Regions from separate parts of the Bradyrhizobium sp. HKCCYLRH3097 genome, predicted to be linked through region 3. Evidence: predicted binding sites of a transcription regulator. Region 3 holds the regulator's gene; each other region holds the start of a gene.
The links. Region 3 encodes LexA, which represses DNA repair genes until DNA is damaged. Its sites were predicted from a motif close to TGTTCNNNNTGTGTTCNG; they were not measured.

Region 1 (3,196 bases), on a different contig from region 3:
TTCGGCAAGAGCACGATCCAGTACAGCGCTGCGGCGCTCAACCGCTCCGAGTGGAAGGACACCGTTCACACGGTCAAGGCCGGCCTCAGCTACCACTTCGGCGGCCCGGTCATCGCAAAGTACTGATGCCTGCAAACCGACAGGTTCCGAGAAGGGCCGGCGAAAGCCGGCCTTTTTTGTTGCCCTGATGCCACCTTGCCGGCTCGCCACACCCGGAACCAAGTAATTGAGTGACATAGGCTTTCTGGAACTTGGCCGTAAAAACGCGGTTTGGGCGCGAGTGTGTCTTCAGGGTGACGGTAATCCGTACGGAACCGGGCTATAGGAACCTCGTCAACTTGAACGGGTGAGTCTGTTTCGTGCGTAAGCTTATCGGTGCGATGCGGACTTCGAGGAATAAAAATAAACTGGAGACTGGAATGAAGAAGATCCTGCTCGCGACCGTGGCCTTGGCCGCCCTGGCCGCTCCCGCTGCCGCCGCTGATCTTGCCGCGCGCCCGACCTACACCAAGGCCCCGGTTGCTGCGCCGGTGCTGACCTGGACCGGCTTCTACATCGGTGCCATGGGCGGCTACGCCAACGAGAACGCTGACTTCGCGGCTATGAAGGGCGGCTTCGCCGGCGGCACCGTCGGCTACAACTGGCAGCAGGGTGCTGTCGTGTTCGGCCTCGAGGCCGACGCCGCTTGGGCCGACATCAACGCAAACGTCGGCGCGCTCGGTGTCAACGCCGAGTCCAAGATCCGCGACTGGGGCACTGTCCGCGGCCGCATCGGCTACGCCTTCGGCCCGACCCTGCTGTACGCGACCGGTGGTTACGCCTGGGCCGACAACCGCATCTCGCTGACGGCCCCCGGCTTCGCCGCTGCCGACAGCAAGATCCACTCCGGCTGGACCGTCGGCGCTGGCGTCGAGTACATGTTCGCCCCGAACTGGTCGCTGAAGGGCGAGTACCTCTACAAGAGCTTCGGTGGCGAGAACTACACCTTCACCGGCCTTGGCACGCTCACGACCGGCACCCTCAACGTGCATTCCGGTCAGGTCGGCATCAACTACCACTTCTAAGTTTTTGCCTCCGGGCCAACGCACACAGCCTCCGCTCTGCCAGAGCGGAGGCTTTTTCTTTGTGGGATCGTGCACAAACCAGGACGGAACCGGCAGCCTCCTGCCAGTCGCTGCCATTCCCTGAGCGCATTGTTGATGATTCGCTGACGGCACTGGAAATCCAGCTCCGTTCTTCCTACGTTCCGACCATACCTTTTCCCCCTGGCGTCCGATGGCCGGCTTCCGGCGAAACGCGCCTGCAACGATGGCGCGACTCTGCGCCGTGGGACGATCGTCATGGATGAAGTGCTCAAGGCCAAGCAGCGCGCGCAAGCCAACCAGTCGAGCCTGCGGGCCATCACCATCCGCGGCGCCCGCGAGCACAATCTGAAAAACATCGACGTCGAGATCCCGCGCGACAGGCTCGTCGTGTTCACCGGGCTGTCCGGCTCCGGCAAGTCCTCGCTCGCTTTCGATACGATCTACGCCGAGGGTCAGCGCCGCTACGTCGAATCGCTGTCGGCCTATGCCCGCCAGTTCCTGGAGATGATGCAGAAGCCGGACGTCGACCAGATCGACGGCCTGTCGCCGGCGATCTCGATCGAGCAGAAGACGACCTCGAAGAACCCGCGCTCGACAGTCGGCACCGTCACCGAGATCTACGACTACATGCGCCTGCTGTGGGCGCGCGTCGGCGTGCCCTACTCCCCGGCGACCGGCCTGCCGATCGAAAGCCAGACCGTCTCGCAGATGGTCGACCGCGTGCTGGCGATGCCCGAGGGCACCCGCCTCTATCTGCTGGCGCCGGTCGTGCGCGGCCGCAAGGGCGAGTACAAGAAGGAGCTCGCCGAATATCTCAAGAAGGGCTTTCAGCGCGTCAAGATCGACGGCACCTTCCATGAGCTCGCCGAGGCGCCGACGCTCGACAAGAAGTTCCCGCACGATATCGACGTCGTCGTCGACCGCATCGTCGTGCGCCCCGACATCGGCCAGCGTCTCGCAGAAAGCTTCGAGACTGCGCTGAAGCTCGCCGAAGGCCTGGCCGTCATCGAGTTCGCAGACGCTCCCGCCTCGGCCGCGCCGGCGGAGGAGAAGGAAAAAAAGAAAACCGCAAAGATCCACGACAAGAGCGGGCCCGAGCGCATCCTGTTCTCGGAGAAGTTCGCCTGCCCGGTCTCCGGCTTCACGATCCCCGAGATCGAGCCGCGGCTGTTCTCGTTCAACAACCCCTACGGCGCCTGCCCGGAATGCGGCGGCCTGGGGGTCGAGCAGCACGTCGATGCCGACCTCGTCATTCCCGACAAGGACGTCACCCTGCGCAAGGGCGCGATCGCGCCCTGGGCCAAGTCGTCGTCGCCCTATTACCTGCAGACCCTGACCGCGCTCGGCAAGTTCTACAAGTTCACGCTGGACACCAAGTGGAAGGATCTGCCGAAGAAGACGCAGAACGCGCTGCTGCACGGCTCCGGCGACGACGAGATCAAGTTCACCTATGAGGACGGCGTCCGCGCCTACGACACCAAGAAGCCGTTCGAGGGCGTCATCACCAACATCGAGCGCCGCTTCCGCGAGACCGAGAGCGAATGGGCGCGCGAGGAGCTCGGCAAATACTTCAACGACGTGCCCTGCGCCGGCTGCAAGGGTTTTCGGCTGAAGCCCGAGGCGCTGTGCGTCAAGGTCGGCGGCAAGCACATCGGCGAGATCAGCGACCTCTCCGTCAAGGCGGCCGGCGAGTGGTTCGCCGAGGTGCCGAAGCAGCTCAATGCGCAGCAGACCGAGATCGCCACCCGCATCCTGAAGGAGATCCGCGACCGCCTCACCTTCCTGCTCGACGTCGGCCTGAACTACCTGACCCTGGCGCGCTCCTCCGGCACGCTGTCCGGCGGCGAGAGCCAGCGCATCCGCCTGGCGTCGCAGATCGGCTCGGGGCTGACGGGCGTGCTCTACGTGCTCGACGAGCCGTCGATCGGCCTGCACCAGCGCGACAATGCCCGCCTGCTCGACACGCTGAAGCGGCTGCGCGACCTCGGCAACACCGTCATCGTCGTCGAACATGACGAGGACGCGATTCGGCTCGCCGACTATGTGCTCGACATCGGTCCCGGCGCCGGCACCCATGGCGGCCACATCGTCGCCGAGGGTACGCCGACCGA
Region 2 (3,196 bases), on a different contig from region 3:
TGCCTGCAGCTCCGGCACGAGCCGGCCGTGGCCGTCGAACAGCGTTTCCGGCTCGTAGCTTTTCATCCACGCTTCGAGCAGCGCGAGATGCTCGGGCTTGCCGCGCGGATTGGTGATCGGCACCTGATGGGCGCGCCAGAAGCCTTCGACCTTGAGGCCGTCGACCTCCTTCGGCCCGGTCCAGCCCTTCGGGCTGCGCAGCACGATCATCGGCCAGCGCGGCCGTTGGATCGTTGCATCCGGCTGACGCGCATTCTGCTGGATCGAGCGGATGCTCGCGAGCGCGACATCGAGCGCGTCCGCCATCTGGCGATGCATCGCCTTCGGCTCCGCGCCTTCGACGAACAGCGGCTCGTAGCCGTAACCTTCGAACAGGCATTTGATCTCGGCATCGCCCATGCGGCCGAGCACGGTCGGATTGGCGATCTTGTAGCCGTTGAGATGCAAAATCGGCAGCACCGCGCCGTCATGGGCCGGGTTCAGGAACTTGTTCGAATGCCAGGATGCGGCGAGGGGCCCGGTCTCGGCTTCGCCGTCGCCGACCACGCAGGCCACGATCAGATCGGGATTGTCGAACGCCGCACCATAGGCGTGGACCAGCGCGTAGCCGAGCTCGCCGCCTTCATGGATCGAGCCCGGCGTCTCGGGCGCGGCATGGCTCGGAATGCCGCCGGGGAAGGAGAACTGCCGGAACAGCTTGCGCAGGCCATCGGCATCGCGCGTGATGTCCGGATAGATCTCGCTGTAGCTGCCTTCGAGATAGGTGTTGGCGACCATGCCGGGGCCGCCATGGCCGGGACCGCACACGTAGATGACGTCGAGATCCTGCGCCTGGATGGCGCGATTGAGATGGGCGTAGATGAAATTCAGTCCGGGCGTCGTCCCCCAGTGGCCGAGCAGGCGCGGCTTGACGTGCTCCGCTTTCAGCGGCTCGCGCAGCAGCGGGTTGTCCAGCAGATAGATCTGCCCGACCGAAAGATAGTTCGCCGCGCGCCAATAGCGATCGAGCAGGTCGAGATCGTCGGCTGTGTTGGTCTGATGGGAAGATGTGATGTTCATGGAACCTCGCTTGCCGTCCGCTTCGCGCCTGCGGGAAGTGCATTAGAGTAGCGCCGCACCATTCCGTTCCAGTGCGCTGCGAAGGATAGAACGGGAATGTGATGGTTGGCCCTGCGCGGGCTCCAGAACCGTTCCGAGACGTTGTTCTCTTTTGTTCTTGTATTGTTCTTTTTGTGTGCTATGTCTTGGCCATGAGCCGAGCATCTTCACATGCCCTCAAGCGCCCGCCGGTCCCGGTGCCCTCCGAGCCGGTGGGCGCGCCTTCATCTGACCCGGAAAACGACTTCCCCGAACTCGCGGTCGCCATCGAACGGGGGCGGCGCCGCGGCCGGGGTGCACAATCCAATGCGAGCGGCCGCTACGAAGCGGAGGCTCGCGTCGTCTTCGACGATGGATGGCAGAGTCTCGAGGATTTGCCGCCGTTCAAGACCACGGTCGCGACCGATACCTCGCGCAAGGTCATCACCCGCAACGACTCGCCGGACATCGGTTTCGATCGCTCGATCAACCCATATCGCGGCTGCGAGCATGGCTGTGTCTACTGCTTCGCGCGGCCGACCCATGCGTTTCTCGGGCTGTCGCCTGGTCTCGACTTCGAATCCAAGCTGTTCGTGAAGCCGGATGCGCCCGCGCTCGTGGAAAAGGAGCTCGCGGCCAGCGGCTACGAGCCGCGGATGATCGCGATCGGAACCAACACCGATCCCTATCAGCCGATCGAGCGCGAGCGGAAGATCATGCGCGGCATCCTCGAGGTGCTGGAAAAGGTTGGCCATCCCGTCGGGATCGTGACCAAGTCGGCGCTGGTGATGCGTGATGCCGACATCCTGGCGCGGATGGCCAAGAGGAACCTGGCGAAGGTCGCGATCTCCGTGACCACGCTGGATCCGAAGCTGGCGCGCACCATGGAGCCGCGGGCCTCGACACCGTCGAAGCGGCTGGAGGCGCTGCAGGCGCTGTCGAGGGCCGGCATTCCGACCACGGTGATGGTGGCGCCGGTGATCCCGGCGCTGAACGACAGCGAGATCGAGCGCATCCTCGATGCCGCCGCCCATGCCGGCGTCAAGGAGGCGGCCTATGTGCTGCTGCGCCTGCCGCTGGAGGTGCGCGACCTGTTCCGCGAGTGGTTGCTCGAGCATTATCCGGACCGCTACCGCCACGTCTTCACCCTGATCCGCGACATGCGCGGCGGCCGCGATTACGACTCGCAATGGGGCACGCGAATGAAGGGGACGGGCCCGATGGCCTGGATGATCGGCCGCCGCTTCGAGATCGCCTGCGAAAAGCTCGGCCTGAACAAGCGCCGGACCAAGTTGACGACCGATCATTTCGTCCGGCCGAAGGGCGGCGGGCAGCAACTCAGCCTGTTCTGAAGCGTGCGGAGAGCAGTTGATGAGCGCACAAGCGAGCGTTCCGCGGTTCACCGTCATCACACTCGGTGTATCCGAGATGCGGCGGAGCATCGCCTTCTATACGTCGCTCGGCTTCGCCCGAAAATTCCGCGCGACCGGAGAGGCCGTGGCATTCTTCGAGACCGGCGGGACGGTGCTGGCGCTGTACCCGTGGGGCGCGCTCGCCGATGATGCGGGCGTGCCGGACGCACCGCGCCCCCAGGCATTCCGCGGCGTGACGCTGGCATGGAACTGCCGCTCGGAGGCCGAGGTCGATGCGGCGCTCGCGTCGGCGGTGGAGAAAGGCGCGATGCTGCTGAAGCCGGCGCAACGAACCGACTATGGCGGTTACAGCGGCTACTTCTCCGATCCGGACGGTCATGTCTGGGAAGTGGTGATCGCGCCGGGGATTGATGTCGGCAAGGATGATCGAGTGCATCTGCCGGCGTAGTCGGTCGCGGGCAAGGGGCGAATAGCGGGGAATGAGGTCCGTTCGGGGTTGCGCCGCCGCGGGCCGTTTCGCACCATGCCCGCCATGATTCGCGACCAATCGAAAAAGCCGGGCAGGGCGAAGGCGACGAGCGGCGCCGTGGCGAAGAGCGCACCTGCAAAGGCCGCAACCAAGCCTGTTGCCACGAATGCTGCCGGCAGGTCGGCCGCCAAGCTCGGCAAGGGCGTCATCGCGGTGGCGCCGCCGAGCTTCCGGCGGGAGCGAGCGCTGCTCAAGCAGGGCATCTGGCCGGTCGCCG
Region 3 (3,196 bases):
CGAACAGCGAGGGGCTTTCGGCCAGCGTGAACGCAGCGCGCGGATAACGTTGCCAGATGGCGATGTCGTCAGCCGTGACTGTCAGCCATCCGAACACAAGCATATTGCAGCCGGGCTCGGTGATCCCGGCGGCCTTGTTCCAATCGATCTTGTTGACCACGGCAGCAGGCTCCCCCGGCACATCATGGCGGCCGAGGGATGTCGTTCCTATCCGATGCGATGCCGGGGCGTGAGGTTCGCCCGAGAGGACTTTGCGCTTGCAGAACCCAAATCTCCCACGGTCGAAAGCTCGCTCACGACCGAGAGAAATGCCGATGCGGAGACCCCTCAGGTGATGCTGATGCGGCGAATCGGTGTGGCCTGCGAAGGCGGCACGTCCTCGGCGATGTCCGGGCGTCGCTCCGCCGGCTGCTTGCTGACCGGCAATTGCAGCACGGTGACGCGCTGGCCCTCGCAGAGCTGGGTCACCAGCACGTGGCGGCCATCGGCGAATTCGATCGCGTCGTGATGGCGATCGGGAATGTGAGTCTCGATGCTGTTGAACTTTGCGACGCGCTCGCGGATCGTCCGGGTCCAGAGCCAGCGGCTGTCGTAGCGGACGTCCTCGGCGAAGGCCAACTCGGTGCCGGGCAGCATGCAGACTGCGACGGTCGGCTCGCTCTCCAGCGCGAAGCCGCGGGTGGCGGTGCCACGGAAGATCATCGAGATCAACGTCTCGCCGACCTTGGCGGGACGGGACGCAACCGCATGGAGGCTGTAGTCACACATCGGATCGCTCCTCGTTGAGAGATAGCCGACCCACGCTCCCCCCGGACAGGCGCAGGCCTCTATCAGAGTGGACATCGATGGTGATGTTAGCGCGCGCTTCGCGGCAATTCTGCGCTGATCTGCATCGCGTGTGCCCGCAGCCGATCACAAGCGTTTGAGCATGCCGCGCTGCACATCATGAGGTGCATTCGCGCGTGACGTATTTTGCTGGGCAGCCTCCGATCGGCGGCGAAAGCGCGTGCGCCCGCCGCCCATCGACCGATCCCATTCGCGATCAGTACTTGCGGTACAGCCCGACCAGCTTGCCTTGGATCTTCACCCGGTTCGGCGGCAGGATGCGTACCTCGTAGGCGGTGTTGGCCGGCTCCAGCGCGATCGATGCGCCGCGGCGGCGGAAGCGCTTCAACGTCGCTTCCTCATCGTCGATCAGCGCCACCACGATGTCGCCGGTGTCGGCGGTCTCGTTGCGTTGGATCAGCGCCATGTCGCCGTCGAGGATGCCGGCATCGACCATGGAGTCGCCGCGCACCTCGAGCGCATAGTGATCGCCGTTGCCGAGCATGTCGGCAGGCACGCTGATGGTGTGGCTGCGCGTCTGTAGCGCCTCGATCGGAGTACCGGCGGCGATGCGGCCCATCACCGGCACTGCGACGGGGCGCTCGCCATCGTCCAGCGCGGGAGTGCTGGTGCGCACCTTGCCGAGATTGCCCTCGATCACCGATGGGGTGAAGCCGCGGCGGTTGTTGGCGGCCTGTGACAGCTCGGGCAGCTTGATCACCTCGATCGCGCGGGCGCGGTTGGGCAGCCGGCGGATGAAGCCGCGCTCCTCGAGCGCCGTGATCAGGCGATGAATGCCGGACTTCGAGCGCAGATCGAGCGCATCCTTCATCTCGTCGAAGGACGGCGGCACGCCGGCTTCCTTGAGCCGCTCGTTGATGAACCGCAGAAGTTCGTACTGTTTGCGCGTCAGCATCTCGACCTGGTCCCCGGTTTGTTGTCGTCCGAGTCCAAGAGCTGCGCCTCGCGCACAAACCGGCTGAGAGCGCCCTGGAGTCGGACCGTCATCGCGTCGCCCGCAACATACTAAAAACAAATCATGAACGGACACTATATGTTCGATGTGTGTTCCGCAATCCTAAAAATATGATGAACAGACCGGGCTTTACCGGGGAAGCGGCTCAATTCGGCAGGCGCAGGATCTCGCACGGGCTGCCGGCAGGCGCCTTCGGCGCAAACGCCGGCCGGATCACCACAGCCTGCGAGAGCGCGAGATTGCCGAGCAGCGACGAATCCTGCTGGCTCACCGGGGTGGCGATCAGCGTGCCGTCGGCGCGCTCTTCGAGCCGCGCCCGCAGATAGTCCTCGCGCGAATCGTTCGGCCCGAGCTCGCGGCCGAGCAGGGCGGTCTCGCGCGGCATCACGGCCTCGTCGCGGCCGAGCAGCCGCCGAATCAGCGGCACCAGGAACAGGAGGGCGCAGACATAGGACGACACCGGATTGCCGGGCAGTCCGATCACCCTGATGTCGCCGAGCCGTCCGTGCATCATCGGCTTGCCCGGCCGCATCGCGATCTTCCAGAACGCCATCTCGACGCCCTCGGCTTCGAGCGCCTGCTTGACCAGGTCGTGATCGCCGACCGAGGCGCCGCCGGTCGTGATCAAGATGTCGGCCTTGGCCTCTCGGGCCCGGCGGATGCCGGCGATCGTCGCCTCCATCGTATCCGCGGCGATGCCGAGATCGATCGGGGTCCCGCCCTCGTTGCGCACCAGCGCCCGCAAGGCGTAGCCGTTGGAATAGACGATCTGGCCCGGGCCGGGCGTCGAGCCCGGCATCACCAGCTCGTCGCCGGTGGCGAGCAGCGCCACCTTCGGCCGGCGCCGCACCGGCAGCGCCGGATGATTCATGCTGGCCGCCAGCGACAGGTCGCGGTCGCTGAGCCGGCGCCCGGACTTCAGCAGCACCATGCCCTGGTGAAAGTCGACGCCCGCCGGCCGGATATGCCGGCCCTTGATCGCGGCCTCGGTGATCACGACGTGGCCATCTTCGGCGATCGTGTCCTCCTGGATCACCACCGCGTCCGCGCCCTCCGGAACAACGCCACCGGTGAAGATCCGCGCCGCCTCGCCGGGTCCAACCACGCGATCGAACGGCCGCCCCGCCGCGACCTCCCCGATGACCTTCAGCCGCGCCTTGGCCTGGGCGGCGTCCGCCGCGCGCACGGCATAGCCGTCCATCGCCGACATCGCCTCGGGCGGCTGCGTCCGCAGCGCCGCGAGGTCCCGCGCCAGGATGCGGTGAAACGCTTCGTCCAGCCCGACCTGCTCCTCGGCCAGCGGCTCGGCGCCGGCGAGCACGGCGGACAACGCATCAGACACCGGCATCAGGGCCATGGGAGTTCCTTCGGACGGAGACGGCAGATCGAATGAAT
Region 4 (3,196 bases), on a different contig from region 3:
AGCTTGTAGCGGGGCATTCGGTCTATTGCTGCCGTCATCGCCCGCGCAGGCGGGCGATCCAGTATTCGCCGACGTCTCGGCGCGACAATGCACGTCTCGGCGTACTGGATACCCCGCTTTCGCGGGGTATGACAGCGTTACGAAAAACGAGCACCGCGATTCAATGGGGTGCCGCGCAGGAAATCCGCGGCCTTCATCGGGCCCTTGCCGGCGCGCTGCAGCTCGGTGATGCGGATCGCGCCGTCGGCGCAGGCGATGGTGAGCTGGTCATCCAGAACAGTGCCGGGCGCGCCCGCGCCGCCGGCCTGCTCACAGCGCAGCATCTTCAGCCGTACCGCCTCGCCATCGAGCACGACCTCGCTCCAGGCGCCGGGAAATGGCGACAGGCCGTGGATGTGCCGCAGCACCGCATGCGCCGGCTTCGTCCAATCGATCCGCGCCTCCGCCTTCTCGATCTTGGCGGCGTAGGTGACGCCCTCCTCGGCCTGCTTCGTCAACGTCAGCCCGCCGCGCTCCAGCGCCGCCATCGCGCGCACCATCAGGTCGGCACCGATCCGCGAGAGGCGATCGTGCAGATCGGACGCCGTCATCGCGTCGGTGATGGGCAGACGCTCGGCCATCGCAACGTCGCCAGTGTCGAGACCGACATCCATCTTCATGACCATCACGCCGCTTTCAGCGTCCCCTGCCATGATGGCACGGTTGATCGGCGCGGCGCCGCGCCAGCGTGGCAGCAACGAGGCGTGGAGGTTGTAGCAGCCGAGTTTCGGTGCATCGAGAATCGCCTGCGGCAGGATCATGCCATAGGCGACGACAACGGCGACATCGGCCTCATGGGCGCGGAACGCAGCCAGCGCGTCCTCGGTCTTCAGCGTCTTCGGCGTGAGCACGGGAATGCCGAGCCGGCGCGCCTCGGTCTCGATCGGCGTCGGCACCAGCGCCAGGCCGCGGCGGCCGCCGGGCTTCGGCGCGCGCGTATAGACCGCCGCGATCTCGTGGCCGTGGCCGGCAAGTTCGAGCAGGGTCGGCACGGCGAAATCCGGCGTGCCCATGAAGATCAGGCGAAGCGGCATCTGGTGGAAGATCCTGCATTGCCGAATCCTCCGCGTCATGGCCGGGCTTGTCCCGGTCATCCACGTCGAGCTGCCTGTAACGCGCGGCTCGACGTAGATGCCCGGGTCAAGCCCGGGCATGACGGAGGAGAGAGTTGATCGTTACTCGCTGGCGCGCTTGGCGGCCTTGGCGAACTTCTTCATCACGCGGTCGCGCTTGAGCTTCGACAGATAGTCGATGAACAGCACGCCGTTGAGATGGTCGATCTCGTGCTGGATGCAGGTGGCGTAGAGCCCCTCGGCATCCTCCTCGCGAACCAGCCCGTCGAGATCGGTGAAGCGCACGCGCACGCGCGCCGGCCGCTCGACCTCCTCGTAATATTCGGGGATCGACAGGCAGCCTTCCTCGTAGACCGACAGCTCGTCCGACTTGGCAACGATCTCCGGATTGATGAAGACGCGCGGCTCGCGCTTGCCTTCGCCGTTCGCGTCGGGCTTGGCCAGATCCATGGTGATGACGCGCAGCGGCTGCGCGACCTGAATCGCTGCGAGCCCGATGCCCGGCGCGTCGTACATGGTCTGAAACATGTCGTCGACCAGCTGCCGGATCTCCGGCGTGACCTTCTCGACCGGCTTGGACACCAGCCGCAACTGCCGGTCCGGCAGAATGATGATTTCTCTTAGGGACATGGCGCGCGATTTAAGCCGCGGAACCGGCGCGGTCAATGTGATGGCTCGCAGTTAAGACTTCGCTAACCATGAATTTCAATGCCTCGTTAACCATGATTCTTAACCTGGCCTTAACCATAAATGTTCTCTCTTCGTTCGCGAGCTTGTGCGAATCGGATAGACGGGCGTGATGACCGCCGCCAGCCAGTCCCTCAATCCTGTCGTCATCATGATCGGCGACCTTCCGGTCCGCGCCAGCGATGCGCTGATCGGATTTGGCGTGCTGGTGGTGCTGCTGCTCGTGATGATCGTGGCGGCCGTGGTGCGTTCCGGCCGGCGCGGCGCCGAGCTCGCGGCCCAGCAGGCGATGCGCAGCGATGAGATCGAACAACGGTTCAGCGAGATGATCCGCGTCCAGAGCGAGGCCTCCGGCCGGGTCGACGCGATGGCGCAGCTGCTCGCCGGCCGGCAGGTTGATCTTGCCCGCAGCGTCAACGAGCGGCTCGATGCGGTGACTCATCGCGTCGGACAGTCGATGGAGCAGAGTACGCGCCACACCATGGATAGTCTGCGCGTGCTGCACGAGCGGCTCGGCATCATCGACAATGCCCACCGTGATCTCAGCGAGCTGACGACCCAGGTCACGACCCTGCGCGACGTCCTCGCCAACAAGCAGTCGCGCGGCGCGTTCGGCCAGGCGCGGATGGAGGCGATCGTGCAGGACGGACTGCCGAAAGGCAGTTACGCGTTCCAGTACACGCTCGCCAGCGGCAAGCGGCCGGACTGCGTCGTGTTCCTGCCCGACGCGCGACCGCTGTGCATCGACGCCAAGTTTCCGTTGGAAGCCGTGACCGCGCTGCATGATGCGGAGACGGACGAGGAGAAGCGCACCGCGGCACAGCGCCTGCGTACCGACGTGCTGCGTCACGTCAACGACATCGCGGAGAAATATCTGGTGGTCGGCGAGACGCAGGACACCGCGCTGATGTTCGTGCCGTCGGAATCGGTCTATGCCGAGATCCATGATGGCTTCGACGACGTCATCCAGAAAGCGTATCGCGCGCGCGTCGTGCTGGTGTCGCCGTCGCTGCTGATGCTCGCGATCCAGGTCATGCAGCAGATCATGAAGGACGCACGCATCCGCGACGCCGCCGACCAGATCCGCAACGAGGTGATCCATCTCGGGGACGATCTCGGCCGCCTGCGCGAGCGCGTGCTCAAGCTGCAGAAGCATTTCGGCGATGTCGGCGAGGACATCCGCCAGATCCTCATCTCGGCCGACAAGATCGAGAAGCGCGCCGCGCGGATCGAGGAGCTCGACTTCAGCAAACAGGACACGCCGGTGGAGTCGCCACGCATCGCGCCAGCTACGGGCACCGCGCCGGATTTGTTTCCGCTGGCGGGACGCGTGCAGGCGGGGGAGTGATTGGGCAGCTCGCCCTTGTCGCAGCTTGAATTTTGCCAAGACTGTCATC

Region 1: uvrA (excinuclease ABC subunit UvrA) is a predicted target of LexA. The motif match lies at 1,232-1,249, and genes of this name have one in related genera.
Region 2: ACQR0U_RS18365 (PA0069 family radical SAM protein) is a predicted target of LexA. The motif match lies at 1,212-1,229, and genes of this name have one in related genera.
Region 4: ACQR0U_RS03595 (DNA recombination protein RmuC) is a predicted target of LexA. The motif match lies at 1,864-1,881, and genes of this name have one in related genera.

The regions. Positions count from the first base shown of each region.
Region 1 is NZ_JBNPTX010000002.1:8,653-11,848, reverse strand. Features, by position in the region: gene ACQR0U_RS05755 (outer membrane protein) at 1-126, shown strand, start outside; gene ACQR0U_RS05750 (outer membrane protein) at 420-1,064, shown strand; gene uvrA (excinuclease ABC subunit UvrA) at 1,341-3,196, shown strand, end outside.
Region 2 is NZ_JBNPTX010000007.1:73,030-76,225, forward strand. Features, by position in the region: gene ACQR0U_RS18360 (phosphoketolase family protein) at 1-1,059, opposite strand, end outside; gene ACQR0U_RS18365 (PA0069 family radical SAM protein) at 1,251-2,429, shown strand; gene ACQR0U_RS18370 (VOC family protein) at 2,449-2,898, shown strand; gene ACQR0U_RS18375 (ribonuclease HII) at 2,974-3,196, shown strand, end outside.
Region 3 is NZ_JBNPTX010000012.1:133,812-137,007, forward strand. Features, by position in the region: gene ACQR0U_RS25735 (hypothetical protein) at 1-160, opposite strand, end outside; gene ACQR0U_RS25740 (hypothetical protein) at 328-768, opposite strand; gene lexA (transcriptional repressor LexA) at 1,043-1,741, opposite strand; gene ACQR0U_RS25750 (molybdopterin molybdotransferase MoeA) at 1,947-3,158, opposite strand.
Region 4 is NZ_JBNPTX010000001.1:797,244-800,439, reverse strand. Features, by position in the region: gene truA (tRNA pseudouridine(38-40) synthase TruA) at 1-17, opposite strand, end outside; gene fmt (methionyl-tRNA formyltransferase) at 138-1,073, opposite strand; gene def (peptide deformylase) at 1,215-1,742, opposite strand; gene ACQR0U_RS03595 (DNA recombination protein RmuC) at 1,912-3,147, shown strand.